Regions from separate parts of the Brevibacterium sp. FME37 genome, predicted to be linked through region 3. Evidence: riboswitches for the same ligand, from Rfam matches in the RefSeq annotation. Region 3 holds a riboswitch; each other region holds the start of a gene.

Region 1 (7,717 bases), on a different contig from region 3:
GGTGTGCGAGGAGTAGCCGTTCATGTTCCGCCAGGTCTTGGGCAGACCGCGGGGCCCCATGAGGTAGGCGACCTGGTGTGCCGACTCGGGCGAGAGCGACCAGAAGTCCCACTGCATGTTGTTGCTGCGCAGACCCGAATCAGGGGTGCGCTTCTGGGAGTGGATGAAGTCGGGGAATTTCATGGGGTCGCGGACGAAGAACACCGGGGTGTTGTTGCCCACCATGTCGAAGTTTCCGTCTTCGGTGTAGAACTTCAGTGCGAATCCGCGCACATCGCGCCATGAGTCGGGTGATCCGAGCTCACCAGCAACGGTGGAGAACCGTGCGAGCATCTCGGTCTTCTTGCCCTGCTGCAGGAACTTTGCGCGGGTGTACTTGGAGACGTCTGCGGTGATCTCAAGCTCACCGAAGGCACCGGAGCCCTTGGCGTGGGGGCTGCGCTCGGGAACGCGTTCGCGGTCGAACCGGGCCAGCTTCTCAACGAGTGCGACGTCGTGGAGGAGGAGTGGGCCATCTGCTCCGACGCTCAGCGAATGCGCGTCGGACTCTCGAGCGGCACCCGACTCGGTCGTCGAGGGCTTCGTGCCGTCGAATCCTGGATGTTCATGATCAGCGTGTTTTGTCATAGCTTCTCCTTCAACCGATTGAGCGACGGGGGGTCATTCTTCCCGGTCCACTACATCCATCATAGGACGAGCAGCACGCATCAGCATGCTGATGCGAAAGGTCGACATCGACTCCCCTGATATCGAGTTCCTGGCAGCGGACAGAAAACTGTCGTCACCAATTTTCACGCTAGCCACGTCCCTCACAGTGTTCAACCAAGGCCACCCTCCCAAATATTCCAGACCGGCATTTCTGGTCTGACCACAGGGGGGAGTGTCTTCAGCCCTGCGCGGTCGCGGCGCTTCCGTCTCCGCCTGAACTGGATCCCCCACCGGCATCGCTGCCAGAGCCTGATCCAGAGCCTGAGCTGGAGCTTGATCCGCCGGAGCCGCTGGAGCTGCTGCCCTGTGAGTCGGAGCTGGATCCCGAAGCGTCACTCGAACTCGCGCTTCCCGAGGTGTCTGCGCCAGTGCTGCTGGAGCCGCTCGAGTCGGTGCTCGATCCCGAAGAGCTGTCACTGCTGCCGGTGTCTCCTGCCTGCTCGGTTCCCGTCTGATCAGCGGTCGCGGAACTGTCGGAACTGGCGGAGCCGCCGTCGCTCGCCGAGGTGGACTGCCCTTCGCTCGTCGTCGAGCTCTCGTTCCCGCTTCCCTGATTCGGGTTCTGGCCGGACTGGGAGGCCGACCCAGAGGAATCCGAGTTGGAGGTTGACCCGCCGTCCTGCGAGGTGCTGGACTCATCGCCGGAGCTCGAATTCCCCGTGACGGACCGCGAGATCTGCGAGGTGCCGGGCGAGATGTCGGCAGCGGTGAATGATTCGGCCATGACGACGGCGCCCAATCCGATTCCGAATGTCGCCACTCCAATGGCCACCGGGTAGAGCACCCGTTTGCGACGCAGCTTCTGCCACCATGACTTGGCGTCACTGCCTTCTGTCTCCGATTCAGCGGCTGCTGTATCGGCATCAGGCGAGCCGGAATCTGGCGCACCTGCGTCACTTCTGTCAGCGGCCGTTTCATCGCTCAGATGACCGAAGGTGCTGGTAGCCCGAAGAGCTCCTGAGGCCTGGTCGCCTACCGCGGCGGATCGCTGCGTCTTGGCGCCAGGCGATTTCGCCTTGACCGCTGGGGCGAGCTTCGAGCCGACTTCCTTGATCTTCTCTTTGCCCTTGTCGAGGCTGCTGGTGTAGAGCGTCACAGCTAGCCCGGTGATGATGCTCGCGACGCCCGCGCCGACGACGGTTCCGGCGACGCCCAACTGTCCGCCGATGACCGATGAAGTGGCCGCGGCCGCCGCACCGGCGAGAAGCTGGGTCGCTGAGACCCTGCCTTCGTTCTTCTCCTTCTTCTCGACCACGTCGTTCTTCGCCGTCGAGTCACCGTGATCAGCAGTGTCGTTCACGACCGTCGCGGTTGCGTCTGCTGCCGTCGCAGGTGTGCCGACGGCAGCTGTGTCCTCCTGCCTCATCCGAGTCGCCGACGCCGGCGACTCTTCGCGTCGGATGGGATTCGGCGGCATCACCGGTGTGGTCACATGCGGGGTCGTCGTCGGTGTCGAATGAGCATTCTCGGCGTGGGCGGCTGCAAATTCTTCGGTGATCAGAGGCAGGGTCTGAGATGCCTGCACGATCATCTCGGAATCACCGACTCCGGAGGTTGATCTGTGGTGATCTTTTGCTGATCCGTCGTGATCGGACGCTGATCCGTCGTGCCCATTCAATCTGCTTGACTCATTCTGATTCGACCCCAAAGTTCCTCCGATGACTGGTCCCTGAGTCCAGTATCGTCCGTCGATTTCCGGAGTTCCTGACCCACCCCCGTAGAAGCTGGGACAACACTGTGAACAGGAAGTCGCCCCAAGGCCTCTGACCTGCAACGATGATGGTCAATGTGACGCACGGGACATGCGCTTCGCATGATATTCGCAGGTCCGGATTCGGTGTCTGCGACGACCTGTGCCTCAGTGCAGGACGGCCACGCCGAGGTGGTCCGGAAGAACGTCCGATTCCTCGAGCTCCAGCAACTGGAATCTCGGGTACCCGGGGACCGAATCCAAGGTCACTGCGAACAGCCCGGTGCCGGTGAATCGCGTCGACAGCTCCAGTCCACGCTGACCTGAGCCGAGCCTCTTGTTCATCTCGACCATAAGATTGAGCGCGAAGCACGGGGTGCCCAATCCGACGAGGGACACCTTCTGCTCACCACGGAATAGTGCGGGCTCGGCCGGCGTCACCGGGTGCCTGTGACCGTCGATCTCAAGGACCACCTCGGCGCCGGTGGGAAGAAAGGTGCGCGCCATGCCGGGCAGAAGCGAGAACTCAGCCGGACGGTCCAGACGCGCGATGCTCAGGCGCCAGCGCCGAAGGGCCGGTGTCAGGACCTGCGAATCGGTGAGCGAGACGAGCTCGGTCGTCTCCCCCGCGCCATTGGCCCAGGGAACCGGTTCGAGGTCGTCGAATGAAGTGATCACGCGCATGTGATCACTGTAGTCGCGGCGCACCACTTGCCAAGTGAGCGCAGAGGACTAGCCTTGGAACGTGCGTTTTGCCCATAACGATCGGGTTGCGAACAGATACAGCGGAAACATCACCCATACAGAAGAGAGGCACGCCGGGGTTTCCTCCGCGTGATTCTCAAGTGCCCTGAACAGCAGTTCTCGTGTGTCTCTCCCCCGGCAATCGGAAGGGAAAAACATGTTCGGACCAGACAACGTCCGCAAGCGCTGGCGCCCAGAAGAGATCACCGTGACGAAACCCGATGTCACGAAACGTGCCATCGGAGCAGCAGCGATCGGAAACGTCACCGAGTGGTACGACTTCGGCGTCTATGGCTACCTCGCCGTCGTCATCGAGGGCATCTTCCTCCCCAAGGACTCCGGCCCCATCGGCCATGTCATCGTGGCCGGGCTCTTTGCAGTCGCCTTCCTTGTCCGCCCGCTCGGCGGAATGTTCTTCGGCCCCTTGGCGGACAGGATCGGCCGCAACAAGGTCCTGGCGATGACGATGATCATGATGGCAGCCGGCACCTTCCTCATCGGCGTGATCCCTGACTATGCGACGATCGGTCTGTGGGCGCCTTTCCTTCTGCTTGCCTGCCGACTCCTGCAGGGATTCTCCACCGGCGGCGAGTACAGCAACGCGATGACGTTCATCGCCGAATACGCACCGGATCGGCGCCGAGGATTCCTCGGCAGCCTGCTCGAGGTCGGTACCTTCACCGGCTACGTCCTCGGCGCTCTGGTTGCCACGATCATGCAGGCCGTATCCACCACAGGCTTCCTGGAGACCTGGGGCTGGCGCATTCCCTTCTTCGTCGCCCTGCCGTTGGGTTTCGTCGGCGTCTACCTGCGGACGAAACTCGCCGACACCCCGGCATACAAAGAGATGGAGAAGCTCTCCGAACAGGAAGAATCCAGCAACCGCACGAAGGGCGAGTTCAAGAAGATCTTCGCGCTGTGGCCCAACCTTCTGGCCTGCTGCGGTCTGGTCCTGGCGTGGAACGTCACGAACTACATGTTGACCTCATTCATTCCCCTCTACTTCCCGATGGTCCAAGACATTCAGGGCAGCGGCGGGGTCTCAGAACTCACGTCCCAGATTCTGCAGATCCTCGTTATGGCGGTCTGTCTCGGACTGATTCCGGTCATCGGCAAGGTCTCTGATCGGGTGGGCCGCAAGGCAGTTGTGCGCGCGGGATCGATCTCACTCATCGTGCTCTCATTCCCGTCTCTGATGCTCATCCGCGGTCATAGCGACATCATCGTGTTCCTCGGTCTGCTGATCATGGGGCTCAGCCTCATCTGCTTCAGCGCGACGATGCCCTCGACGCTGCCTTCCCTGTTCCCGACGATGGTGCGAGCAGGTGCGCTGGCGATCGCCTTCAACATCTCGATCTCACTGTTCGGCGGCACCACCTCGGTCGTGATGACCAGCCTCATCAGCGCCACCGGCTTCCTCATGTGGCCGGCGATCTACCTCGTGGCCGCGGGAATCATCGGACTCGTTGCGATCCATTTCGTGGAAGAGAGCAATGGTCGTCCGCTGTGGGGATCGACTCCGTCGGCGGCTTCGGAGGAAGAGGCCGAGGACTTGGCAGAAGAGCTCAACCAGGAGACCGAAGCGACCTGAGCCGGTGCTGTCTCCTCAGGGTCTGAAACACCCAGAGGGCGAGCGCACCCAGGGGCGGCCCACCCTGGTGACAACCTCAGTTCAGAACGATGCAGAACGGGTGACCTGCCGGGTCGAGGAAGACGCGGAAGGTCTCGCCTGGCTGGTCAACTGCCTTCCCTGCACCGAGTTCGACCACTGCTGCCTCGGCGACATCAAGGTCATCGACGACGACGTCGAGGTGCATCTGCTGTGGGTGGGCCTGGCTCGGCCAGCTGGGGGCGTGATAGTCCTCGACCTGCTGGAAGCAGATCGGCGGCCAGGAATCTGATGTGATCTCTGCCCAGGTGCCGTCGTCATCGACTCTGACCTGCCAGTCGAGGAGTTGACCGTAGAACTCCGCGAGTTCGCGTGCGTCAGGGGCGTCGAGAACGACGACGGGCTGCTTTGCGATTGCCATGCTGGAAGTCTACGCGCCACCGGTGTCACGGTGAAGGGCACAGGTGCTTCGCCGGTGCTAGGCTCGAAACACCACAGGGGAGCGCCGACGAGACCGGTGCTGAGAGTGCGCAAGCAGACCCTTCGAACCTGATCCGGTGAGCACCGGCGGAGGAAGTGAGAGATGACAAGGATGAACGACGTCCCACAGCAGACCAGCACCAGTATTCACCTGAACCCAGGCGGGCCGGTGGCGACATTGAGAGCGGCGACCGCTCCCACCTGGGACGCCGCGGTCGGGCACAGGTTCGTTAAGGAACTGTTCGCCGGGACCCTCGACGATTCCGTGATGAAGAAGTATCTGATTCAGGACTATCAGTTCTTCGAATCGTTCCTGTCGATGCTCGGCGCCTGCGTCGCCCACGCCGATGGCATCGGCCCCAAACTCCGGTTTTCCAAACAGCTCGGATTCCTCGAAGCAGATGAGAATTCCTACTTCCTTCGGGCCTTCGCCGAGGTGGGTGCCAGTGCCGATGAATACGACGATCCGGTGCTGACCGATCCGACCGCGCGGTTTCGCACCATCATGTATGACGCGGTCGTTTCTGCCTCTTACCCGGACCTGCTCGTCGTGCTCGTCATCGCCGAATGGCTCTACCTCGACTGGGGCGAGCGCGAGCAGCCGATGCCCCGTCGCCACGTTCACACCGGATGGATCGAGCTGCATCATGGTGTGGACTTCCGTGCCTGGGTGCAGTTCCTCGTCGACGAACTTGAGAGGGTGTTTCCCACCGGCGACGAGGCTGAATCCGCCACGGCCCGGGCCCGGCTGGCGCGCCTCTGGCAGCGGACGGTTGATGTGGAGTTGGCGTTCTTCGAGGAGGCCCATGTGCTCGACTGAGGGCGGCACCAGGTGAGTACCCGTCGTGCGGTTCTGCGGCAGCTGCTTGCACAGATCCGCGAGATCAATTCTGGTGGGCGGAGCCTCATCGCCGTCGACGGGGTCGACGGAGCGGGCAAGACCGTTCTCGCCGGGGAGCTTGTTCGGCTGGCTGCCCAGGATGGGCTCCGCTCTGTTGCTTCGCTGAGCATCGACGGCTTCCATCACCCACGTTCGACCCGGTATGCGAGGGGGCGAGGACCCGAGTCGTTCTACCGTGACTCCTACGACTACCCAGCGCTCAAGCGGTCAGTCGCGACTGCGTTCAAGCAGGGGCTGCCTGTTGTCACAGCCGTTTGGGATGTTGTTGCCGATGCCAGTATCGAGAGTGCACATTCCAGTCTCGACTTGCCACAGGATTGCGTCCTTCTCGTGGATGGCATCTTCCTCCATCGGCCTGAGCTCCGTGAGTTGTGGGACGCCAGCATTTGGGTGCAGGTACCTTTCGCGGTCTCTGTTCCGCGCGGGAACGAGCGCTTTTCCGGGCAGTACGATCCTGATCCCGAGGCAGAGTCCAACCATCGCTATGTCGGCGGGCAGCGGCTCTATTTCGCACAATGCTCGCCGTGGGAGATGGCGACATGGGTCCTCGACAACGAGGATCTGGCACACCCCCGCCTTGCCGCACGAGCAGGGCCACCGATAACTCAGTAGCCGAGAACTAGAAAGGGGCAGGCAACGCACCATCTGCCTCACACAGGGGCATGCTGATTGTGCTTGACGATCTTCGCAACGATCGCAGCGACGGCGCAGCCTACTGCGATGAGGAATGGCACTCCGACAATCACCGTTTCGACGATCATGACGAAAGTGTGCTGGAACATGTTCGCCAGAATATTCACAGCGGCGAATGCCACCATGCTGAAAGCGAGGAAGAAGCCGGCTGTCTTCACCAGCCGAGTCGGCAGCGTCCCCCGACGCTCCCGTATGTTCAATGTGCTCATCGCCGATCACCTTCGATCCTGATCACCGTCGACGCCGTCTGCGCAACTCGCGATGTACTTTGAGGCTACGCCTGAAAGCTTGGCGAGCCATGGGGGTACCTGGGATGTTCGATGCAAGAGAAAGTCCACCGCTCGCCCCTGCTCATGCCGGTCCTCGCCCTGGTCGTGTCAGTCCTCTCCCCTAGAATGAACCCATGAGCAATCCCCAGGTAGATGCGGTTGTCGTCGGATCCGGGCCCAATGGCATGGCCGCCGCGGTCACCATGGCTCGGGCGGGCCTGTCTGTGGAGGTCTATGAAGCCCAGTCCACCATCGGCGGCGGCGCACGCACCCTCGACCTGGGCCTGGCCCCTGGCATCACCCATGACATCTGCTCGGCCGTGCATCCCTTGGCGATCTCGAGCCCCTTCTTCGTCGACTTCGACCTGCGCTCCCGGGGCCTCGAGTTCACCACTCCGGAGGTCTCCTACGCTCAGCCTCTGGACAATCAGCCCGCCGCGCTGGCATTCCACGATCTCGATACAACGGTCGACCACCTCGGCGCGGCCGGACCAGAATGGCGGCGCTTCTTCGCCCCGCTGCTCGAACGCGTCGATGATGCGATCTGGTTGTCCCTCGGTGACAAACGCTCCATTCCGGAGACGCTGCGCGATGTTCCCGGCATCGCCAATGTGATGAGATTC
Region 2 (7,717 bases), 140 kb from region 3:
GCTCTTTGGCCTCGTCCTCGGTCTTCGCCACGTAGGTGACGAGTCCCGGCATAATGGTGATCTCCTCAGCCTCCCGCCCGTGGGATCTCGCTCTGGAGAGGATGTCCTGCCGGTATTCGAAGGCCGACTCGAAGTCCCAGGCCACGGCGTAGATGCCGTCTGCGAATCTGGCTGCGAGTTCGCGTCCCGGTGCGGAGGCACCGGCCTGGACGACGACGGGTCGACCCTGCGGCAGGCGAGGGATGTTGAGCGGGCCGGCGACTGCGAAGTGCTCGCCCGTGTGGTCGATCGTTTGCAGCGCCTCCTCATCGGCATAGGATCCGCTGCGATCGGCTTTGATCGCCTCTGCCGGCCAGGAGTCCCAAAGTTCTCTGAGCACGGCGGTGAATTCCTCGGCCCTCCCATAGCGCTCATCGTGATCGGGCAGGCGCTCCATCCCGTGATTGCGGGCCTCTGCATCGGTCATCGAGGTGACGATGTTCACGCCTGCTCGGCCCCCAGAGATGTGGTCTAGGCTCGCCAGGATCCGCGCGGCGTGAAACGGATCCCAGAACGTCGCGGACACCGTGCAGATCACGCCGATGTGCTCCGTGGCCCGGGAAAGTGCGGTGAGGGTGGTCAGGGGCTCGAGGAACCAGCGCGGACCCTTGCCCAGTCCGCCGAGTCCCGCCGACTGTCCGTCGGCGAGGAAGAACGCGTCGAAGCATCCGCGTTCGGCGGTGACGGCGAGTTCCTCCCAGTAGGTGATGTCGCCCAGACGTTCGACGGGTGATTCTGGGGCTCGCCACGCAGCCGAATGGTGCCCGCAGCCGTGGGCGAAGAGGTTGAGGTGGACATCGCGTCGACTGCGCTGTGCAGCGCCGGTCGTAGGCGTGGTGCTCATGTCTGCAGGGCTCATCAGTTCTTCACCAGTCCGCCATCGACGACGAGGTTCTGCCCTGTCACCCCGCGGGCCCAGGGTGAGGCGAAGAAGAGTGCGGTGTCTGCGAATTCCTCCGGCGTCGTCACCCGCTGCAGGGGTGTGCCCTGCGCAATCGCGTCGAAGACCGCCTCGGGGGTGGCCGAACTCGCGTCGGTAGTGCGCAGCAGCCCACCGCTGATCATGTTCACCGTAATCGCCCGTGGGCCGAGATCGACGGCGAAGGTCCTGGTCAGTGACAGTAACGCGGCCTTGGCTGCGGTGTAGTCGTGGTAGGGCACGACGGGATTCTGGAATAGGTTGGAGCCGATGTTGATGATCCGCCCCGAGCCGAGTCGGTCGAATCCGGCCAGCGCCGCCTGCGTCGTCCTCGTCGCCGCTCCCACTGCACCGAAGAACTGCCGACCGAGGTCCTCGACCGTGATCTCGTGAGCGTGGGAGCGAGCGTCGCCGTTGAAGGAGAAGTCGACGAGGGCGTTGTTGACCACGGTGGAGACCGGGGCGCCGAAGTGTGCCTCCGACAAGGCGAAGAGCTCCTCTACCTGATCCGCTTCACAGACGTCGGCCCGAATGGCCACTGCCTGCGAGGGATGCTCGGCGACGATGCTTTCTGCAGCATCCTTGCTGGTGAGATAGTTGATGACGACTTTGGAGCCGGCCCGCAGGAATGCCGTGGTCAGGCTGCGGCCGAGTCCACGCGCGCCGCCGGTGATGAGGACGATCTGGTCCTTGATCGCCGGCGCCGAGGCAGGTGTGTCCACGGCGTTCTCAGATTGGTACGTCTTCGTCATATCTGTGTCCTTCTGCTCGAGGCGAAGGAACACCGAAGACCGACGGTGCGCAGCCGCAGTCGAGGAGCCACCTCCGCGGTTCGCAGTCTCTGCTGCGGACAATCCCTTCGCCGGTACTGACCGGATCAGGTTCGACGGGTGTCATCTCAGCCTCTTGCAGGCACCCCGTGTCACTGCCAAGCACCCTAGCAGACCGATCGCAGGGACGAAGAATGAGAGAATGGCCTCGTGAAGAACAATGACGATCCACGCTCTGAAACCGTGCGGCGCTCTGAAACCGTTCGAGTCACCGAGGTGCTGCGCAACGAGATCATCGACGGTGTGCGCCTGCCCGGCAGCAAACTGGTGGAGCGGAATCTGGCCACGGAGCTCGGGGTCAGTCGTGTGCCGATCCGTGAAGCCCTCAAACAGCTGGCCTCCGAGGGGCTGGTGGCGAATCGGCCGAACACCTGGTCGACGGTGCGTGAGTTCTCCCCCAGCGACATAGCCGACCTGAATGAAGTGCGCGCAGTCTTTGACATTCTGTCCTTCGAACTCGCCGCGCAGCGTCACAATCGGGAGGGCCTGGCGAGGCTCGAGGCCACCTTGGCCAAGGGCAAGGAGCAATCAAAGGCAGGGGACGTGGTCGGTGCCCATCGCTCGGCCGCGGACTTCCACGCGATCGTCACCGAGCTGTCCGGCAACCGTCTGCTCACCGAGATAGGTGAGCTCCTCGATTCACGCATGCGCTGGCAGCTCAGCCAACACGACGACCTTGACTTCGTTGCCACGGAACACGCCGAGCTCTATGACGCGATCGCCCATCGGGACCAGACGAAGGTCAGGGATCTGGCTGCCCGACATCTCGGGACCAGTCAGGATCAGCATGACAAGCACAAGGATCGCCTCGCCCGGGCCGTCGACGAAGAAGCAGAGTCGGTCGAGGACTGAGCTCAGGCAGCGTTGAAGGGCCACCCATTCAGCTGCTTGGGACGGGCAGGGGCGTAGGTACGGACCTTCGAGGTTGTCAGTCCCAGCCCCACCAATGATTCGGCCAGCTTCACCGCGGCGGTGACGCCGTCGACGACGGGAACATCGCAGCGTTCGACGACGACCCGCTTGAGGTCTGCCATTCCTCCACACCCGAGGACGATGGCCTCGGCACGATCCCGTTCGACCGCCTCGGCGGCTTGATCAGCGATCGCCCCCACGGCACGCTCGGGCTGATTCTCCAGCTCCAGCACGGCCATCCCGGAGGCCCTCACCGAGGTGCAGTGAGCGTTCAGCCCGGCCAGGAGGAGTCTGTCCTCAATGAGGGGAACCGTGCGATCAAGCGTCGTGACGACCGCGTACCTGTGGCCGAGGAACATGGCCAGGGCCGCCCCTGCCTCGGTGATGTCGATGACGGGAACGTCGAGGAGTTCCTGCAGACCTTCGCGGCCGTGTTCGCCGTAGCCTGCCTGAATGACGGCATCGAAGTCCCCCGGGTATTTCATCACCGCGTCCATGACCCCCAGCGCCGCGAGATAGCTTTCGACATTGCCCTCGCAGGACTCCGCTCCGAAGCTGGGGGTCAGCGCGACGATCTCGGTGTCCGCCGAGGCGACCTCCCGTGCCGCACGGGCGATGGACTCGGTCATCGACTCGGTTGTATTCACGTTGACGACGAGGATTTTCACGATGAGCTCTCAATCAGTGTGTGGTGGGGACGGCGATCTCTTCGCCGTCGACCTCGCGGAACGTGAAGTTCCGGCGGGCGATGATGAAGTAGATGATCGCCGCGATGCCTGCCCCGCTGAACCAGGAGAATTCGGAGAGTCCTGCGAATGCGGGAACCAGGGCGAATACGAGGGAGATGAGGGAAGCCGGGATGAAGGCACCGATGGCGCGCCAGTTGATTCCGCGGTGATAGAAGTACTCGCCGTCGCCCGCCTCGGTGTAGAGCTGGGGAACGTTGACCTTCGTCTTCCGGATCACCCAGTAGTCGACCATGATGACGCCGAACAGGGGTCCCAGCAGGGCGCCGAGTCCGCCCAGGAAGTACACGATGACGACAGGTGAGTCATAGAGGTTCCATGGCAGGATGACGAAGCCGATGACCGCGCTGATGATTGCCGCACTGCGGAAGTTGAGGTGACGGGGGAACATGTTCGTCAATGCGTAGGTCGGGGCGACGAAGTTGGCCATGAGGTTGACCGCGACGGTGAGGATGAGCAGCGCCAGGGAGGCCAGCGCCAGCAGAATCGGGTTGCCGATGGTCTGCACGATGTCGGCCGGTGAGGTGATGACCGTGCCGTCGATCTTGTACTGAGCTCCGGCCAGGGAGATCACGACGAGGCCGAAGACGAGCATGTTGATCGGGATGCCCCAGAAGTTGCCGACGACGATCGATCCCTTCTTCTTCGCAGCGCGGGTGAAGTCGGAGAAGTTGAGGACGAAGGTGCCGTAGATCGCGACCCACAGGGACCCACCGCCGAGGATGTGCATCCACATCGGCCACCCGGACAGGGCGTCCTCTCTGGCCCAGGAGATGGAGAAGTCGACGCGGGAGAGCATCCAGATGGCCAGTAAGACGAAGGTGACGAGGATGATCGGTCCGGCGATCGCCTCGTATTTTCGGATCATCTCCATGCCGTAGCTGACGATGATGACCTGGACGATCCAGAGCAGCGTGAACGAGAACCAGCCCAGCCCGGAGAGTCCGAGGAACTCGGTGTCGGCCCACGACTGGAGACCGGGAATGAGGGTGATGAGCAGGACGTTGAGGACGCTCGAGGCCAGGTAGGTCTGGATGCCGAACCAGGCGATGGCGACGATTCCGCGCACAGATGCCGCCAGCTGCGCGCCGTGGACGCCGAAGGCGATGCGGCTCATCACCGGGTAGGGCACGCCCGTCTTGTGACCCATGAAGCCGGAGAGCGTGAGCAGGAAGAAGAGCAGTGCGGCACCGACGAGCAGCGCCACGAGGATCTGCCAGGCCCCCAGGCCCAGGGCGAAGAGTCCGAGAGCGAACCCGTAGTTGCCCAGCGAGTGAACGTCGTTGGCCCAGAGAGTGAAGACACTGTAGGCCGTCCAACTGCGCCCTTCTTTGCGACTGGGCGCCAGATCCGAGTTGTAGAACCGGGGACTGATGCGATGCGCCGCCAGCTGTTCGGGGCTCGGCCCCATCCACTTCGGTGCGGAGTCCTGCGTGGCCTCGGTCTTTGACATGGGTGTCACTCAAATCTGCAGGGCACAGAGCTGGGATACCAAATTTAATACCACTGCGCTGCGACGGCGGGTTCTTTCGAACTCAGCGTAACCCCAGTCACAGACTGTGCGCAATGACACACTTGCACCAGAGCCGTCGATACGCTCAACTACAGGGATCGTGCGAGCGGCTCAGCCGCTGGTCACGGGCTTGAACCCGACAGTTCAGCCATCAGATTTTTGGCATACCATTTATTCTTCTTCTACGTCCTTGGCCGTCGGATCCCACTTGACGATGCCCACGGCGATGGCTCCGGCCAGCGGTGCGCAGGCAACAATCCAGAAGACTCCGGTGCCCATCGAACCGGCCAGGATCGGGAACATGATGAGGGAGACGATCGAGAACGCACGCAGCACGGACTGGTTGAATCCGATGCCGATTCCACGCAGCCTCGTCGGGTAGGACAGGGTGGCGTAGTTCATCAGGTTGGCTCCGGGCCCACCTGCCTGCGCGAAGACGAAGGCCGCGAGCATTGCCACCGATACCAAGACGAGGGCACCGGTCGGGATGCCGACGATGGCCAGCAGGGCCAGTGCGACGGCCTGGATCGCGAAGCCCACGAGCGTGATGCGGCGGGTGCCGAACCGGTTGACGATCGTCATGCCCAAGAGTCCGCCGATGGCCCCGAACCCGAGGTTGATGACGAGTGAGGCGATGATCGTGACCAGCGGAGTCTGGTGGAACAGCGTCGTGATGATCAGCGGGGTGCCGTAGGCGACGGCGTTGTAGCCGAAGGTGGAGAACACGGACACGCAGAGGGCGACGATCGTGCGCACGCGGTACTGCGGGGCGAAGAGTTCTGCGAACCCGCTCCACTTGCCTCCGCGCTTGGGCGCTTGAGGCTGAGATGCTTGGCTCGTGGGTGCTTGCGGAGTGGATGTTTCGTTCGCGATCGTATCAGCCGATTCCACCGTATCCGTCGATTCCGATGGGCTGCGTTTCGCGTCGTCTGCGAGCCTGACATCGAGGTTGTGGTGTGAGCGCATGACGTCCACGGCCGCGCGCAGGTCGCCCTGGTTGGCCAGCCACTCCGGTGATTCGGCGAGGTAGCGGCGGCGGACGAGGAGCACGATGAGGGCGGGAACTGCACCGAAGCCGACGACGATTCGCCACAGGATGGCGTGCTGGTCATAGGGCAGGGTGACGAAGATGATGAGGACGACCAGATACCCGATGCCCGTTGCGATGTACCAGGCAGGTGACCAGGCGTTGACGCGCTGAGAGCGGTTTCCCTTGCCCTTGAGTTTGGAGAACTCGGCGAGGAAGGCCATCGCCACCGGCAGGTCGAGGCCCACACCGATGCCCATGATGAACCGGAAGAAGATGAGGACCCATTCGTTGGGAGCCACGGCACAGCCGATGGCGGCGACGACGAAGAAGACCATGTCGGCCATGAACAGTTTGTAGCGCCCGAAGCGGTCGACGAGGTATCCGCCGAAGAGAGCACCGATGACTGCTCCGACCATGATCGAGGCGTTGACGAGCCCGGTCATGAAACCGGAGAGCCCGAACTGCTCCTTGATCGCAGTGATGCCGAAGGCCAAGGAGGAGAAGTCATAGGCGTCCATGAAGATCCCGCCGAGGGCGAGGATGATGACTGCCTTGGTCTTCGTGCCCTGGGATCCGAATTCGGCGAGGACCGAATGGATGTCGGAGGCGCTGCGGATGATCCGTGGAGACCTCGTCCCGCTGGCTGTGTCCTCCGCCGAGGTGGGGCCTGGGTCGGTCTTGTCTGGTGCGTGCGCCGAAGTGCCGGCTGGTTCTGGACTATTCACAATCGCTCAGTATGGTCTGGGCACGTGCCCGCCCACTCCCCCGGCCGTCACAAAATGTCACGGACCGCTGATTGCCGGGGCTGTCGCCCTATTCCAGTTCGACGCCGCGCTTCTCCGGGAGCAGGAACATGGCGAGGAACTGGATGATGTAGATGGTCGGCAGCAGGGCAAGAGCGAAGGCGAAGCCGAAGGAGTCTGCGAGCAGTGCGATGACCACGGGCGCGAGTCCGCCGAGGGCGCGGCCGATGTTGAACACGACGTTCTGGGCCGTGGCTCTCACCTGTGTGGGGTACATCTCTGCCAGCAGTGCACCATGACCGCCGAGCATGCCGTTGGCGAAGGCGCCCATGAAGAAGCCGCCGATGAGCAGTGCACTCGGGTCGGTCATCTGGCTGTAGACGAGGATCGAGACGATCGCCCCGGCCTGGAAGATCCAGAAGGCCGGACGCCTGCCCAGTCGGTCGGCGACCTGACCGAAGATGAGGATGCCGGCGAGCATTCCGATCACCGTCACCGCTGTCCACAGCGATCCCTTCGTCACACCGAGGTCCATCTTCTCCGACAGATAGTTGGGCAGCCAGGCGATGATGCCGAAGTACCCGAAGTTCTGCACCGTCGAGAGGACGATGAGGGCGAACGTGATCTTCACAGTCGCCTTGTCCTTGACCAGCGCACGGATCTTCGCGCCGAACGTCGGAAGCTCCGCTGAGTCTCCCGACTCCCCCGCTGTCTGGCCCCGCTGGGACTGCACGAATTTGTCGGGCTCTTGGACACCTCGGCGAATGACGAAGGCGAAGATGGCGGGGAAGAGACCGATGACGAACAGCGCCCGCCAACCCCACAGGGCGATCACCGGAGCGGAGACGATCGCGGCGGCGAAGACGCCGATCTGGAATCCCACGCCCACCCATGAGGTGGCTCGGGCACGCTGGTTGGCCGGCACCGCCTCGGCGGCCAATGCCATGCCGATGCCGAACTCGCCGCCGATTCCGATGCCGGCGAT
Region 3 (7,717 bases):
GCAGTTCGGTCGCGTATTCGCGCAGAACGTATTGGCTGAGCACGAGAACTCCGATGTCCGGGAACCGCCGTTTGATCTCCAGCGCGGCTTCCAGTCCTTCGGTGGTGTGTGTCGGTGGCATCCTGACGTCGACGATCGCCAGGTTCGGACGTTGGGCTGCTACCGCGGTGAGCAGCTGCTGCCCATCGTCGACAGAGGCCACAACCGCGATGCCCTCGTCCTCGAGCAGGCTGCGCACACCTTCTCGCAGCAGCACAGAATCATCGGCCAAAGCGACTCTCATAGTATCACCATCCCTCGATTCATCAGCGGATTCAGGCATTTCGGCTTCAGGCATAGGGGATCTCCGCTTTCACAGTGGTTCCGACATTCTCGAGGCTTTCAATCGTCATCGTCCCGTCCAAGGCTCCGACTCGACGTGACAGGCCCTTCAGCCCGCCACCGGCAGGATCTGCTCCCCCGCATCCGTCATCGACCACCTCGGCGATCAACATCTGCCCGTCAACGATCACGCTGATGCGAATGTGCGAGGCATTTGCGTGTTTGACGACATTGGTCACAGCCTCACGGACGACGAAATACGCGGCCGATTCGCAGGCCTGGGGCGCCCGTTGGGACGGGACAGCGGTGAGGGTGACCGGGATCGGGCAATGATCGGCGACCCGGTTGAGAACGGTGCCCAGGCCGTGTTCGTCCAAGGCCGTGGGATAGACACGCCAAGCGACCTCGCGCATCTCATCGATGAGGTCCTGGGACTGGACGAGGGCATCATCGAGGAGAGCGCTGACCTTGTCCTGGTCTTTGGCTCGTTGGGCCCGGGCGATGAGCACGGATAGGGAGACAACGTTCTGCTGCACCCCGTCGTGGAGGTCACGTTCGATGCGTCGACGCTCCTCGTCTATGGCCATGACCACACCGTGGCGGGTCATGAGGAGCTGGGTGATGCGAGTGTGTGGTGCGTTGGGGCGGCTGACCGCCGAATATCGGGAGTCGATTGTCCCATGCAGCCAATTCGCGAGCTCGGCGAGGACGATGACCCCGATGAGATTCGCGGCTCCGTAGAGCACCCCGACGAACAATGTCGGCTGACTGATGGTCCAGAAGTCGAAGCCGATGGTGATGCTGCCACCGATGAACAGTCCCTGGATGAGGGAGCCGATCGTGACGAGCAGGAAACCGGTCAGCAGATTGAACACGGGCATGGCGATGAGGCCAGCAACCACACCATTGAAGACGAAGAAACCGCGCTTGCTCGGAGCCTCGCCCATGACGATGCCGAAGCACCTATCCTGTCGGCTTCTTTCCCAGCCGAGGACCCTGCGACTCAAACGCGACGTCGGTGCTGGGACGGCGGCGAGCAGAAGCGGAAGACACAGAACCACGCCCCATAGGATGCCGAAGACCGAGGCGACCCAACGGGTGGCGAACATGCGGGACTCTCGGGGAATTCGCGCAGTCAGCGATGTCGGCCAGGGCATAGGTTGATCGTAGCAACGCCAGACGGCCACTCCCATGGGACCGACCGCAATCTCCGCTTCCGGTTTTCCGCATATCCTCGTCCGGACACCTGCACAAGAGACTGCTCCTTGCCACGTTCCGATCTCACCTCCCCGTCCATAGCGTAAGTGGGTATGGACCTTGCTCTCGACATCCTCACCGCTACGCTCCAATCCCCATGGGTCTATCTCCTCATCTTCGTCACCGCCGGCCTCGACTCCCTGGTCCCCATCGTCCCCTCCGAGACGGTCCTCATCACCGCTGCAGCCTATGCCGCGGCCGGCACGCCGACCCCCGTGGGACTTCTCCTGGCAGCGGCCATCGGTGCCCTCATCGGCGACTTCGCCGCCCATCTTGTGGGGCGCGGAGGCGGCTCGCTGGTGCATCGGTGGACCCGCTCGCCGCGGGCCTCGCGAATGGTTGAGCACACCGAAGACATCTTCGCCCGCCGAGGCGGTGCCGCCCTCATCGCGGGACGCTTCGTTCCCGGCGGGCGCACAGCGACAACCCTCACCTCCGGGATCCTGAAGTATCCGCGCACCCGGTTCCTCGCCTTCGACGCCGTAGGGTGCCTGGCCTGGGCCCTGTATTCCACGGGCATCGGTCTCCTCGGTGGTGTGCTCTTCGAAGACCAGCCGCTGCTCGGAGTGGGATTGGGCGTCGGCATCGCTCTGACAATCACCGGTGTAGCCGAACTCACGCGCAGACTCCTGGCCAGGAGGAAAGCCCGAGCAGACGACGTTCGGACGGCACACCGAGGCGCGACAGATTGGACAGTCCCAGCCGTCGACGTGGCATCATGAAAGGGATGTCTCAAGCACTCGTGTGGTATGTCAGTTATGGGTCGAACATGCATCGTGACAGGCTCGCCTGTTACCTGCAGGGCGGCCGTCCCCCAGGTGCCTTCGTCACCTATCCCGGCGCGAGGAACACCGATCCGCCGTTGGCGGAGATGGGCATCGAACTTCCCGGATCCATCTACTTCGCCGGCAGCTCCACCGTGTGGGGCGGTGGAGGAATGGCCTTCTACGACCACCACGCACCGGGACCCACCCCGGCCAAGGCCTATCTCATCACCGCCGAACAGTTCGCCGATGTCGCCGATCAGGAGATGAATCGGATACCCTCGGCGGCCAATCCGCTGGAGACGCTGGCCTCCGAACTTCCCGTCGGCTCCGCCCGCTCGGTGGGGCCGGGCAAGTACGAGACACTTCTGGTCCTCGACCGCAGAGATGCGATCCCGATGGTGACGTTCACCGCCCCGCACGGATCTGATGCGGTCCCCCACACCATCCCCAATGACCCGTACGTGACGATGCTGCGCCTCGGCGCCGAAGAGGTCAGTGCTGTCGCAGAGATGCCCCAGCTCGCAACTGCACAAGTGTGAGGTCGAGCAGGGGCGTCGGGACACCGAGGCCAGCCGCCGTGCTCGCGAGGTGTCCGAGGATGTGCTCGGTTTCACTGGGCAGACCCGAGGTCACGTCACGGTAGAGCGATGAGGTGAACGCCGACCCTTCGGCGGTGAGCATAGACAGTGTCATGTCCCTCGCCTTGGCCGAAACAGGGTGTCCGCCCGCGGCCGCCACGGCCTCGAGTTCATCAACGATCCTCACGATGTGGGCCTGGCCACCAGCGGCCATGATCGCTCCGACCGGGGCTCGGAACAGGCAGGTGACGACTCCCGCTGCTGCGATGAAGATCCATTTCTCCCATAGCGCGGATGTTATGTCGTCCAGGATCTGCAGTTTGTAGCCGGGAACGTCAAGCGCCTGGGCAATGGTCTCCGGAACGACTCCCCCGTCGAGGTCGCCGATAGTCATGACGGCCAGATCTGTCATCTGGTGGATGGCTCCGTCCTTGATCGTCCCGACGATCTTGACCAGACCGCCCAGCACCTGTCCGGGGAACTCCTCGACCAGCCGGTCGATCTGAGCCATGCCGTTGAGGAACGGAATGATCATCGTGTGCTCGCCGACGGCGGGCCTGATGTCGTTGAGGATCGGTTCCAGGCCGTTGGCCTTGACTGCGACGATCACCAGGTCGAAGGGGGCCTGGTCGGTGCCGTCTGCGGCGAGTTCTGCCGCAGTGAGGACGGGAATGTGATTCGTCCGGTCTTCTCCGGGGGCGACGAAGCGCAGCCCATCGGCGCGTATCGTCTCTGCCCGCGCGGCGCGGACCAGGAGTGTCACGTCGCGGTCTGCTTCGAACAGGCGGGTGCCGAATGCTCCACCGGTCGCGCCGGCTCCGGCGATGAGTATCTTCACTGCGTGTTCTCCCATGTCAGTTGGATTCCTTCGTTTTCATACTGCTGGCCTTCTCCCTGCTGGCCCTCACAGTGCTGGCCTCAACCGGCTGGGTTTCACAGTGCCTGCTTGAGTTCCGCGGCTGCGGCCGCAGGGTCGTCTGCCGCGGTCACCGCACGCACGACGACGGCGCGCCGCGCACCTGCAGCTTTAACCTCGTCGAGGCGCTGGCCTGCCGAGATCCCGCCGATCGCGAACCAGGGTTTGGTGGCGATGGAGGCGAGCGCACGCAGGGGGTCAGTGCCGATGGCGGGTCTGCCGGGTTTGGTTGGGGTCTCCCATACGGGGCCCAGACAGAAATAGTCGATCTCGGGGTCCGCCTCGGCGGCCTCGGCATGCGTGATCGAATGGGTCGATCGCCCCAGGATCACATCCGGGCCGAGGACCGCGCGGGCCTGTTCGCTGGTGAGGTCCCCTTGCCCGACGTGGAAGACATCGGCTCCCACGAGGAGAGCCACATCCGCACGGTCATTGACGGAGAACAGTTTCCCGTGACGGTGGGCTGCCTCCCTGAGCACTTCGAGTGCTGCGATCTCGGCGCGTGCCTCGAGGCCTTTGTCGCGCAGTTGGATGATGTCGACACCACCGGCATAGGCGGTGTCGAGGAATTCGGGGAGGTCCCCCTGGGCGCTGCGGGAATCGGTGCAGACATAGAGGCTGGCTTCGCGAAGTCGCTCCAGTCGTGCGGCTCTGTCTGCGATCTTGTCTGTGTCTCGGACTGCGGCGTCCATTGTCATATCTGCGACCATGCTCCTAGAGTAGAGGAGTTCGCGGGAGCCTCATAAAGAGGCTGAGAGGGCTTTGTGCCGACCGTTCAACCTGATGCGGGTCATGCCGCCGGAGGGAGAAGCACGTGCACGTCGTCATTGTGGGAGCCGGAATCATCGGCTTGTCCACTGCCTGGAAGCTGCGTTGTCGCGGCGTTGGCGTGACCATCGTCGATCCGGATCCCGCCATGGGTGCCTCCCATGCTGCGGCCGGAATGTTGGCCCCGGCCGCCGAGGTGGTGTGGGGTCAGTCTCCCCTATATCCGCTCATGCGTGCCTCAGCAGACCTCTACCCAGGTTTCGCCGCCGATCTCGCTGCAGCCTCGGGTCATGAGCTGGGGTATTCGAGCGCCGAGACGTTCGTCTGTGCCGGTGACCGCGCCGATCTCGCCTCCCTGCGTGAACTCGTCGATCTGCAGACCACCGCCGGATTCGACGTCTCCCTCATCACCGGATCCCGGGCCCGCGAGCTGGAACCGTCCCTGGCACCGGGGGTATGTGGTGCGGTGATGATCCCCGGAGATCATTCGATCGATCCCCGACGCGTTACCGGTGCACTGCTCGCGGTGCTGCGTGACGATATCGTTCGTGTCCGCGTCGACGCCCTGATCACCGAAGCCGGCCAGACACTCGGAGTGGAACTCGAGGATGGGACGAGGCTGCGCGCCGATCAGGTCGTCGTGGCCGCGGGCAGCGCTTGCAATGACATCTCGGGCGTTCCCCCACTGCCGCTGCGCCAGGTGTGGGGTGAGGTGATCAGGCTCCGTGCGCCTCAGGCCCTGGCCCCGCTGCTGACTCGCACGATCCGTGGTCTGGTCAAGGCCCGCCCCGTCTACATCGTGCCTCGTCTCGACGGTGAACTCGTCCTCGGGGCCACGAGCCGTGAGGACGGGCGGTCAGGGACCAACGCCGGTGGCGTCCACCAGCTGCTCCGAGATGCCGAACGCCTCGCCCCGGCCATCCTCGAGGCCGAGATCACCGATATCACCACCCGCGCCCGGCCGGGCTCACCCGATGATGTGCCGATCATCGGACGCATCGACCCCGGCTGTGTCATCTCCACCGGGTTCTTCCGCCACGGGATCCTCCTCGCCCCACTGGGTGCCGAACTCAGCGCCGACCTCGTGTGTGAGCGCGCACCCCAGTCTGGGCCTCCCGGGGTACTGACCGCAGTGGGACCAGAACGCTTTCACTCATCAACCACCATCCGGCAACCAGCAGGGAGTCATCCATGACCGACACGATCACTATCACGCTCAACGGCGAGCGCCATGCACTCGCCGGACCTACCACCGCTAGAGACCTCGTCTCCAGCATCGTCGACAAGGAACTCACCGCCGAGGGCATTCCCGTCGACGGCAGCCGCCTGGGCATCGCCGTCGCCGTCGACGGTGAAGTCATCCGGCGCGGACAGTGGTCGGACTTCACTCTGCGCGAGGGCCATGGAGTCGACATCGTCACCGCGGTACAGGGAGGCTGACATGACCTGGAGCGTTGACGACGTGACTCTGAACTCCCGACTCGTCATGGGCACCGGTGGCGCCAGTTCGCTGAGCATCCTCGAACAGGCCCTGGACGCGTCGGGCACCGAGCTGACGACCGTGGCTCTGCGCCGCTATGACGGACAAGCCCGCGACTCGGTGTTCGCCTTGCTGCAGAGCCTGGGTATTCGCATCCTGCCCAACACTGCCGGATGCTATACCGCCCGGGATGCTGTGCTGACGGCCCAGTTGGCTCGGGAGGCGCTCGAGACGAACTGGGTGAAGCTTGAGGTCATCGCCGATGAGGAGACTCTGCTGCCCGATCCGGTGGAACTGTTCCGTGCCGCGGAGGAACTAGTTCTCGATGGCTTCACGGTCTTTGCCTATACGAACGACGATCCAGCCTTGGCCAAGCGGCTCGAGGATGCTGGGGTGGCCGTGGTCATGCCTGCTGGGGCTCCGATCGGCAGCGGGCTGGGTATCCTCAACCCCCACAACATCGAGACGATCGTCAGCCGTGCCCAGGTGCCCGTGATCCTCGACGCTGGGATCGGCACCGCCTCCGATGCTGCTTTGGCGATGGAGCTCGGCTGCACCGCCGTCCTCCTGGCCTCAGCCGTCACCCGGGCCCACGATGCCACCGCCATGGCGCGAGCGATGTCCCTGGCTGTGGAGTCCGGGCTCCTCGCCGCTCATGCCGGTCGCATCCCGAAACGACCATTGGCCTTCGCCTCGTCGACATTCGACGGGATGGTGACCCCGGCATGAGCGTGGCGAGCAATCCGGGCCCACTCGTCGAACCGGTCGATTGTCTGAGCCCACGGGAACTCGACCGCTACGCCAGGCATCTGAGCCTGCCGGGAATCAGTGTGCTGGGACAGCGGAGGCTTCGGGCCGCTTCGGCGCTGGTCATCGGTGCGGGTGGACTGGGGGCACCTATCCTGCATTACCTGGCCGCGGCCGGGATCGGGTCGATCACGGTCATCGATGACGATGTGGTCGAAGCCTCGAATCTGCAGCGTCAGGTCCTTCACCGCGATGCCGATATCGGGCGAGCCAAGGTCGCTTCCGCCCGTGATGCCCTGCTGCGTCTTGATCCGGAACTTGTGGTCCACACGATGTGTGAGCGGCTGCGTCCTGAGAATGCTCTCGAGCTCTTCTCCTCCCACGACCTGGTCCTCGACGGTGCAGACAATTTTGCGACCCGATACCTGTCCAATGATGCCGCCGAGCTCACCGGCACACCGCTGATATGGGGCACGATCTTTCGCTTCTCGGGGCAGGTCAGCACCTTCGTCCCCGGGCAGGGGCCGATGCTGCGTGACCTGTTTCCAGACATCCCCGAGGCCGACTCCGTGCCCAACTGTGCCGAGGGCGGTGTGCTCGGGGTCCTGTGCGGCACCGTCGGTTCGGCCATGGCCACGGAGGCCGTGAAACTCATCTGCGGAATCGGCACACCGCTGATCGGGCGCCTTCTGCGCTATGACGCTCTGGAGTCCGATTACTCCACACTTCGGTTCTCACCGGATCCTGATCGTCCGCCGGTCACCGACCTAGCCGAGGTGGCCGTTGCCTGCGCTGCTGCCCGTCCGGGACCCGATGGTCGGGATCCGGACCGGGCGGAGGAGATCAGCGTCGACGAATACCGGGCTCACTCCTCGGGTGTTCT
Region 4 (7,717 bases), on a different contig from region 3:
ATCTGCACACCTGAGAACTTCCCGTGCGGCTCTGGGGGTGCTCCACGGTGACTCTTGGAGCGTGGGCCGAAACATGATTGGCTGGTGGCGTCGGTTCGACACGGTCCGACGGAGTTCGCACGAATACAGGAGCGGTCAGCATGATTTTCATCGTTGTGAAGTACGACGTGAAGCCCGAAAGCGTCGAGAAGTTCCCCGAGGCCGTGCGTGCCTTCACCGAGGCAGTGCGACAGGAGCCCGGCAACCTGTGGTTCGAATGGTCGAAGAGCCTGGAGAAGGACAACGAGTTCGTGCTCATCGAAGCATTCACCGACGAAGGGGCAGAGCCTCACGTCAAGAGCGATCATTTCGCCGCCGGCCTCGCGGCCATGCGCCCGCATCTGGCGTCGACGCCGAAGATCATCTCCCGCAAGATCGACGGCGAAGGCTGGGACGAGATGGGTGAACTGCAGATCGACTGACCTGGCCCACCCGCAGCCAGCCTGCAAACGCGTCGACCCTGTTGCTTTCATGGCGCGGTTGCTTAGACTTCACTCATGGCGACCAAAGCGATGAATGTGGCGGCAATCGAGCAGGCCCTCGGTGAGCCCTGGGCGGAGACCAGAGCCCGGCTCGAAGCGGCCGGAGGGGCGTCGGCGAGTCACAAGGAACTCGCCGACGCCCTCTACCCGCAGTTCGATGGAGTCGTAGAGAAACACGGCTGGTGGGTTCAGGGCGCGGTCGTCGCCTTTGAACAGGAGATCGGCAGGCGAGTGCCCGGCCAGCGGGCCGACGGCACCTTCGACGTCGCGGTCTCTCGCACCGTGACCGGTCAGCGTGATGACGTCATCACCCGATTCGCCTTCCTCATCGATGAGGGAACATTGGCAGGCCTGGCCCTCGACGGTGAGGCCCGGACTTCGAAGACGCCGAAGCGCTCCTTCTGGCGGGCGGACCTCGAGGACGGGACCAAGTTCGAGGCAGCGGCCGAACGGAAAGACGAGAACAGAACACTCCTCGTCCTCACCGTCTCCAAACTCCCCAGCGCCGAGAGGCTCGAGGAATGGCGGTCAGACCTGAAGGGTCTTCTCTCCCAGATCTAGTTCCCGCCGACGATCGGGTTCCAGGTTCCGAGCATGTGGGCAGCCACGATGGCAAGAGCACAGACTGCCAGAGACACCACCACCGCCAGACGGTCATCGGAGCCGAAGGTCGACGCTCGACGCCAGGTCCGCCCAGGACGGCCGAACGCACGGCCCTCCATCGCCATCGCCAAGGTGGTGCCGCGACGAATCGACTGCACCAGCAGCACGAAGATGCCGGCGAACAGACTGCGCGTGCGCCGGACGATCGAACCGCCGGCAATGCCCCTGGCCCGTCTGGCCATCGCCAGGGTCTGCCATTCGCTGACGAGCAGACCGAGCAGTCTGCTGGCTGCCAGCACCGAGACGACAACCACCTCGGGCAGACGCAGCCGCTGGACTAGCGCATCCGCTAAGTCACGGGGATCGATGGTCGAGGCGAGCACGATCAGTGGAATCGCCAGAGCCAGGGCGCGCAGGAAGATCGCTGTGGCAGCCTCCAACGAGCCAGTTGTCATCAGGATCGGACCGACGTCGATGACCACCTCACCAGTCTTCTCCGCCAAGATCGCCGTACCCCACGCGGCCAACAGCGCACCGAGAGGCAGGAACCACAGTCGTTTGAGAGCAGCCCGCAGATCGAGCCCCGTCGCCGGCAGCGCAAACAGGCAGAATCCGAGGACGACTCCCGCCGAGACCACATCGATGCTCAGCAGAGTCCCGACCATGAGGATGAGCGCCACAGCGATCTTCGTCAGCGGATTGCACCTGACCAGCGCCGTCCTGCGCACAAGCGGAATGAGCTGACCCGGATCATGAACTGCGACTGGTGACGGTGTTGGTGCACTCAATTCTCTCGCCCCTCCTGGGTGTCTCCAGCTCCGGATGTCTGCTTCTTGCGCTGAGCACCGCCGAGGACGACGCGTCTGGCCCCGATCGCTTCGAGGAAGGCATGATCGTGACTGATGGCGACCACCGTTGATCCGCGTGCGAGGACATCGAGGAACTGCCCGACCAGCCCTGCCCAGGTCAGGGCGTCCTGACCGAAGGTCGGCTCGTCGACGATGAGCAGCTGCGGGCGGGGAGCCATCATCGCCGCCACCGACAGTCGCCGCTTCTCACCACCGGAGAGCCCCTGCGGATGTGCATCAGCGAGACTTTCAAGGCCCAGCGCCTGCAGCAGTTCGGCGACACGCTCCTCAACCTGGACCGCTGACCATCCGGCCAGACGCGGACCCAGCGCCAGCTCCTCGGCGACGCTGGAGCGCAGGAACTGATGCTCAGGCTCCTGGAACACCATCCCAATGCGAGGAGCCAGGAGTGCTGAGGGCCAGCGGAAGGGCCTGGCATGCTTGGCCCCGGAGCGTAGGGAACCCAACGCATTGACCTCGCCACCGAACTCGGGAATGAGGCCGGCCAGGGTCAGTGCCAGCGTTGATTTTCCGGCACCATTGGCGCCGATGATGCCCACTGCTTCACCTGTACGGATGGACAGATCGAGGCCAGCCGCGGCCGCAGCCTTCGCCCGCGGACGAGCAACGTCGAGTCGTTCGGTCCTGAGGACGAGGTCGCCGTCCGGCCTGGATTCGGTGCGCAACGGTCCCGCACGCCCAGGCACCCAGATTCCACACTCAATCAGCGCCTCTGCGAGTTCCGGATCACCGAAGACCAGCCTCGGCGGGCCTTGTGTGAGCAGACCATCTGGGCCCAGGACGATCACGGTGTCCACATGATCGAGCCACAGATCGACCCGGTGTTCGACGATGATCATCGTCGCCGAGGTGGCCGCCTGGGTGCCGAGGACAGCATCACGAACGGAGACGGCCGAGTCCGGATCGATGTTCGCAGTCGGCTCGTCGAGGATGATCACCTGCGGTGCCATGGCATGGATTCCGGCCAGCGCCAGCCGCTGCTTCTGACCTCCGGACAGGGCCGCGGTGGGATGGTCGTGGGGCAGATCGAGGCCCAAGGCCGCCAGCGAAGTGGAGATCCGGTCTTCGATGACATCAGCGGGCAGCCCCAGATTCTCCATGCCGAAGGCGACATCGTCACCGGCGCGGGAGAAGATCACCTGCGAATCGGGATCCTGCAGAACCAGCCCGGCATCACCTCGGCGAGGGTCGGGTGGCCGGTCACCGATGCGCAGCTGGCCGGTGGCCTCACCGGACTCGGCAGGCAGAACCCCGGCGATCGCATGTAAGAGAGTGGTCTTGCCGGCCCCGGAGGGACCGAGCAGAAGCACCTTCTCACCCGCATCGATGCGCAGATCGAGCGGGCCCACCGCAGGTTCGTCACGATCTGCATGGCGCCACGAAAACCCCTGGGCGCGAATCGGCAGAGCCATCAGCGCAGGCGGCCGGAGGCGAAGGAGGACAGTGCCCCGGTCTTCGCGATCGCACGGTAGGCGAACCACGCGCCGATGCCGGAGATGACGACGCCGGAGATGATTGCGCACACCGTGTAGGCCGCCTGGAAGCCGAACTGCCATTCGGCGTTGTACATGATGTTCTCGCTCACGGACATGAACGCGGCCGCCAGCAATCCGGCCAGGCTCGTGACCCACAGATTGAACTTCCGATAGCCGAAGGCGGCGAAGATGAGCTCGGCGCCGAGGCCCTGGACGAGCCCGGAGAGCAGGACGGTGGCTCCGAAGTGGGAACCGAGGACCGCTTCGACGATGGCGGCGATCAGCTCGCACAGAAGGGCGGCACCTGGTTTGCGGATGATGGCCCCGGCCAGTGGACCGGCGAGAACCCACAGGCCGGCGATGAGGCCGATCGAGGGTGGAAAGGCCTGGAACCCGAGTTCGAGGACCTTCCAACTCAGGGCCAAGACCCAGAAGATGAGTCCGACGCCGATTCCGAGCACAGCGGTGACGACGTAGTCGACGACCCTCCACTGCTTCGACGCCGGTGCTTGGGAATAGGCTCGTGCGGTCTTCGCAGTGGATTGCGGCGCGGTTGTTTCTGGCATTGTGCCTCCTCATATCAAGGAGGGGTAGAAGAGTCTCGACTTCCTTCGGCGGTGCTAGCCGCATCAGGTTCGAGGGTCTGCAGCTTCATCTGCACTCTCAGCACCCATTTCGGCGCTCCCCTGTCGTGGCAACCACTGTACAGCAGGTAGGACGGGACTCAGCTCGGGACGACCATGACCGGACCCTCGGCATGGTGGAGGACTCTGCGTGAGGTGGAACCCAGAATGGCGCTTCGGATTGCTCCGCGGCCGCGAGTGCCCAGGACGGTCAGCTGCGCGGTCCGCGAGGCTTCGCCGAGCACCTCTGCAGGATCTCCGGTCGGCACCGTTGCACTCACTCGCAGATCGGTGAACTGCTGTGTCACCGTCGCGACCTCGGTCTCAAGCGCGGTCTCGAGCTCCAATCTTCTTCGGCCGGTGACCTCGGAGCTCAGCTCGAGCTCGGGATACCAGTAGAGCCATTCATCTCCAGAGGGCAGGACGGAGACGATCTCGAGGGCTGCTCCTCGTGAAGCAGCCACCTCGGCTGCGCTGAACATGGCCATCCGGCCGAACTCGGAGCCATCGACGGCGACGACGACCGCACCTGAATTCGAATCTGAGTGGTGGCCGGGAATGACTATCGTCGGGCAGTGCGAGTGCGCGGGCAGAGCCGTGGACACCGAACCGAGGATCCGTCCCATGAACCCGCCGCGACCGCGTGACCCCACGACAACCGTCCGGGCGTGAGCGCTCAGGTCTCGCAGGACGCCGGCGGCATCGCCTTCTTGGGCGCGGTAGGAGACAGGGCCCGGGTGGGCGCTCAGCTGCTCGGCCGCCTCGGTGAGGGTCTTCTCGACTCCTCGGTGCGCAGCTTCGAGCTCATTGTGCTCTGGCATGGACGCAATGTTCGGATAGATCATCGTGGGCACGGTGTAGGCGGAGACCACGGTGAGCGCGATGCGGCGGCGGGCGGCTTCGGCTGCTCCGTATTCGAGTGCGCGTACGGCGAGTTCTGAGCCGTCGTATCCGACGAGGATTCCGAGTTTCGTCGATGTCTGTTCAGGTGAGAGCTTCTCGGCAGTCATAGCAGACCTCCCAAAGGGGGCCGACGCTACCCTGACGAGGACGATGGCCCCGATCATCAGAACCGTTCTGGTCAGGACTATTCTACCAAGATTCTTCTACGGAATGTAGAGGAAAGCCTCAGATCGCGAAGCCCATATGGGCAAGCGCGTAGCGGAGGATGTGCTCCTGTCCGTGGCACATCTCGCCGACGATATCGGAGCGCAGAGTCTCTTCCGGGGTCAGCCAGTCGAGGCTCAGTGCATCGGCGCGGGGAGTGCACTCACCGCGGACTTCGAGGATGAAGCACATCGAGATCGCATGTTGGCGAGGGTCGTGGAGGAGCGAGGATCCCTCGGTGGGGAAGTACTCGGCGATGTGGAAGGGTGCGATCGCGGGCGGAATCACCGGCAGCGCCATCGGGCCGAGGTCGTTCTCCGCGTGGCGCATCAGCGCCGCACGGATGCTCTCATGAAAGCGAATGCGTCCGCCGACGACCTCTCGGCCCAGGGTTCCGTCGTCCAGGCTGCGCAGCAGCAGCCCGATCCGTTCGACGTCTCCGGACTCGCCCACCCGGACAGGGATCGCGTTGACATAGGGGATGGGCAGTCGCCGTCGCAGCTGAGCGAACTCGGCATCATCGAACCAGTTCTCGTCGAAGTCCAGAGCAGTGCGCGTCATGGCTCAATTGTGTCACAGTTCACCGGCGCGCTCGAGAGTTCCGATGGGTGGGACCGGGTGGTGGTTCTTCGTTGGAGTCGGGTAAAGTATCTTGATGTCGAGATAAAATTCTGGCCAGACCGTGACAGTGAAGTGACGTAGCCTACAGTTGTGTCAGCCACTGACAGACCTGAACGGTCAAGGATGTTTGAAGGGGTTAACCATGATCAATCATGAAGTCCGTACGCACAAGAGCTCAGAGAACCTGGCTCGCGAAGACCAACTCGCCTGGAAGATCGCCGAGGTCGCATCAGACCCGACTCCAGTGGATTCAGAGGTCACCGAAATGGTGATCAACCGCGTCATCGACAACGCCTCGGTGGCCGCAGCCTCGGTGCGCCGCTCGGCTCCGCTGCACGCACGCGAACAGGCGCAGACCCACCCGTACTCACCTGGTGCCACCGTCTTCGGTCTGCCCCTGGGTGAGCACTTCTCCCCGGAATGGGCAGCCTGGGCCAATGGAGTCGCCGTTCGTGAACTCGACTTCCATGACACCTTCCTCGCCGCCGAGTACTCACACCCCGGCGACAACATTCCACCGGTTCTCGCAGTCGCCCAGCACAAGGGCATCAGCGGCAAGGACCTCATCAACGGCATCGCGACCGGATACGAGATCCAGGTCGACCTGGTCAAGGGAATGTGCCTGCACGAGCACAAGATCGACCACGTCGCCCACCTCGGCCCATCTGCGGCTGCCGGTATCGGCGCCATGCTCGGCCTCGACACCGAGGTCACCTTCCAGGCGATCCAGCAGGCGCTGCACGTGACCACCGCGACCCGTCAGTCCCGCAAGGGCGAGATCTCGTCGTGGAAGGCACACGCCCCCGCATTCGCCGGCAAGATGGCTGTCGAATCAGTCGACCGTGCCATGCGCGGTGAGGGCGCACCCAACCCGATCTACGAAGGTGAAGACGGCTTCATCGCCTGGATCCTCTCCGGACCCGAGGCTCGATACACCATCCCTCTGCCAGGTGCAGGCGAAGCCAAGCGCGCGATCCTCGACACCTACACCAAGGAGCACTCGGCCGAGTACCAGGCGCAGGCGCTCATCGACCTCGCCCGCAAGCTCGGTGGCGAGATCGAGGATCTGAGCAAGATCAAGCGCATCGTCATCCACACCTCGCACCACACGCACAACGTCATCGGCACCGGCGCGAACGATCCGCAGAAGATGGATCCCAAGGCCAGCCGCGAGACCCTTGACCACTCGATCATGTACATCTTCGCTGTGGCTATGGAAGACCAGGGCTGGCACCACGAGCACTCCTACGCTCCCGAGCGTGCCGGACGTCCCGAAACGGTCCAGCTGTGGCACAAGATCGAGACCACCGAAGACAAGGAATGGACTCGCCGCTACCACTCGATCGATCCCAATGAGAAGGCCTTCGGCGGCCGCGTGGAGATCGAATTCGAAGACGGTTCGACTCTCGTCGACGAGATCGCAGTGGCCGACGCGCACCCCTTCGGTGCTCGTCCCTTCGCCCGCGCGAACTACGTCGAGAAGTTCAAGACCCTGTCCGAAGGCGTCCTCACCGGTGCCGAACAGACTCGCTTCCTCGACCTGGCCGAGAACCTCGAGAACCTCGACGCCAAGGGCGTGGCTGAGCTCAGCTTCACCGTTGACGGACTCGAGCACACCGGTTCGAAGGGCATCTTCTGATGTTGGGGGCAACCGCAACCCCGGCCGAGCGTCGGAAGAAGTTCCGTGAGCTCCTCGCCGGTGACCAGATCGTCCAGTTCCCCGGAGCCATCAACCCGATCAACGCTCAGATCATCGAGCAGACCGGGTTCGAGGGTGTCTACATCTCCGGCGGTGCCTTCTCCGCAGCCATGGGCCTGCCCGATATCGGACTCACCACGCTCACCGAGGTGGCCGATCACGGACGCAACATCGCCCGGGTGACGAACCTGCCGACCTT

The links. A riboswitch is a leader RNA that binds a small molecule or an ion and turns the genes downstream of it on or off. The one in region 3 is predicted to bind thiamine pyrophosphate.
Region 1: linked by a shared signal. The riboswitch ahead of INT29_RS11460 (TenA family protein) and the one ahead of thiO (glycine oxidase ThiO) in region 3 are both predicted to bind thiamine pyrophosphate.
Region 2: linked by a shared signal. The riboswitch ahead of INT29_RS03775 (3-oxoacyl-ACP reductase) and the one ahead of thiO (glycine oxidase ThiO) in region 3 are both predicted to bind thiamine pyrophosphate.
Region 4: linked by a shared signal. The riboswitch ahead of INT29_RS15265 (ECF transporter S component) and the one ahead of thiO (glycine oxidase ThiO) in region 3 are both predicted to bind thiamine pyrophosphate.

What each region holds. Positions count from the first base shown of each region.
Region 1 covers NZ_JABUYE010000008.1:156,215-163,931, forward strand. Annotated here, with positions in the region: gene INT29_RS11435 (catalase) at 1-627, opposite strand, end outside; gene INT29_RS11440 (hypothetical protein) at 887-2,239, opposite strand; gene INT29_RS11445 (HutD family protein) at 2,567-3,082, opposite strand; gene INT29_RS11450 (MFS transporter) at 3,300-4,733, shown strand; gene INT29_RS11455 (VOC family protein) at 4,810-5,172, opposite strand; TPP riboswitch at 5,238-5,344, shown strand; gene INT29_RS11460 (TenA family protein) at 5,335-6,051, shown strand; gene INT29_RS11465 (uridine kinase) at 6,064-6,744, shown strand; gene INT29_RS11470 (hypothetical protein) at 6,783-7,034, opposite strand; gene INT29_RS11475 (phytoene desaturase family protein) at 7,229-7,717, shown strand, end outside.
Region 2 covers NZ_JABUYE010000002.1:348,771-356,487, forward strand. Annotated here, with positions in the region: gene INT29_RS03770 (LLM class flavin-dependent oxidoreductase) at 1-883, opposite strand, end outside; gene INT29_RS03775 (3-oxoacyl-ACP reductase) at 898-1,710, opposite strand; TPP riboswitch at 1,795-1,888, opposite strand; gene INT29_RS20555 (GntR family transcriptional regulator) at 1,939-2,640, shown strand; gene INT29_RS03785 (aspartate/glutamate racemase family protein) at 2,643-3,368, opposite strand; gene INT29_RS03790 (NCS1 family nucleobase:cation symporter-1) at 3,382-4,899, opposite strand; gene INT29_RS03795 (MFS transporter) at 5,131-6,714, opposite strand; gene INT29_RS03800 (MFS transporter) at 6,803-7,717, opposite strand, start outside.
Region 3 covers NZ_JABUYE010000002.1:211,492-219,208, forward strand. Annotated here, with positions in the region: gene INT29_RS03120 (response regulator transcription factor) at 1-283, opposite strand, end outside; gene INT29_RS03125 (sensor histidine kinase) at 330-1,478, opposite strand; gene INT29_RS03130 (DedA family protein) at 1,632-2,300, shown strand; gene INT29_RS03135 (histone deacetylase) at 2,306-2,884, shown strand; gene INT29_RS03140 (ketopantoate reductase family protein) at 2,838-3,776, opposite strand; gene thiE (thiamine phosphate synthase) at 3,857-4,537, opposite strand; TPP riboswitch at 4,561-4,663, shown strand; gene thiO (glycine oxidase ThiO) at 4,654-5,802, shown strand; gene thiS (sulfur carrier protein ThiS) at 5,799-6,047, shown strand; gene INT29_RS03160 (thiazole synthase) at 6,049-6,816, shown strand; gene INT29_RS03165 (ThiF family adenylyltransferase) at 6,813-7,717, shown strand, end outside.
Region 4 covers NZ_JABUYE010000014.1:51,740-59,456, reverse strand. Annotated here, with positions in the region: gene INT29_RS15290 (class I SAM-dependent methyltransferase) at 1-14, shown strand, start outside; gene INT29_RS15285 (putative quinol monooxygenase) at 141-461, shown strand; gene INT29_RS15280 (hypothetical protein) at 537-1,082, shown strand; gene INT29_RS15275 (energy-coupling factor transporter transmembrane component T family protein) at 1,079-1,912, opposite strand; gene INT29_RS15270 (ABC transporter ATP-binding protein) at 1,909-3,405, opposite strand; gene INT29_RS15265 (ECF transporter S component) at 3,405-4,034, opposite strand; TPP riboswitch at 4,058-4,166, opposite strand; gene INT29_RS15260 (universal stress protein) at 4,193-5,101, opposite strand; gene INT29_RS15255 (DUF4916 domain-containing protein) at 5,220-5,759, opposite strand; gene INT29_RS15250 (MmgE/PrpD family protein) at 5,962-7,458, shown strand; gene prpB (methylisocitrate lyase) at 7,458-7,717, shown strand, end outside.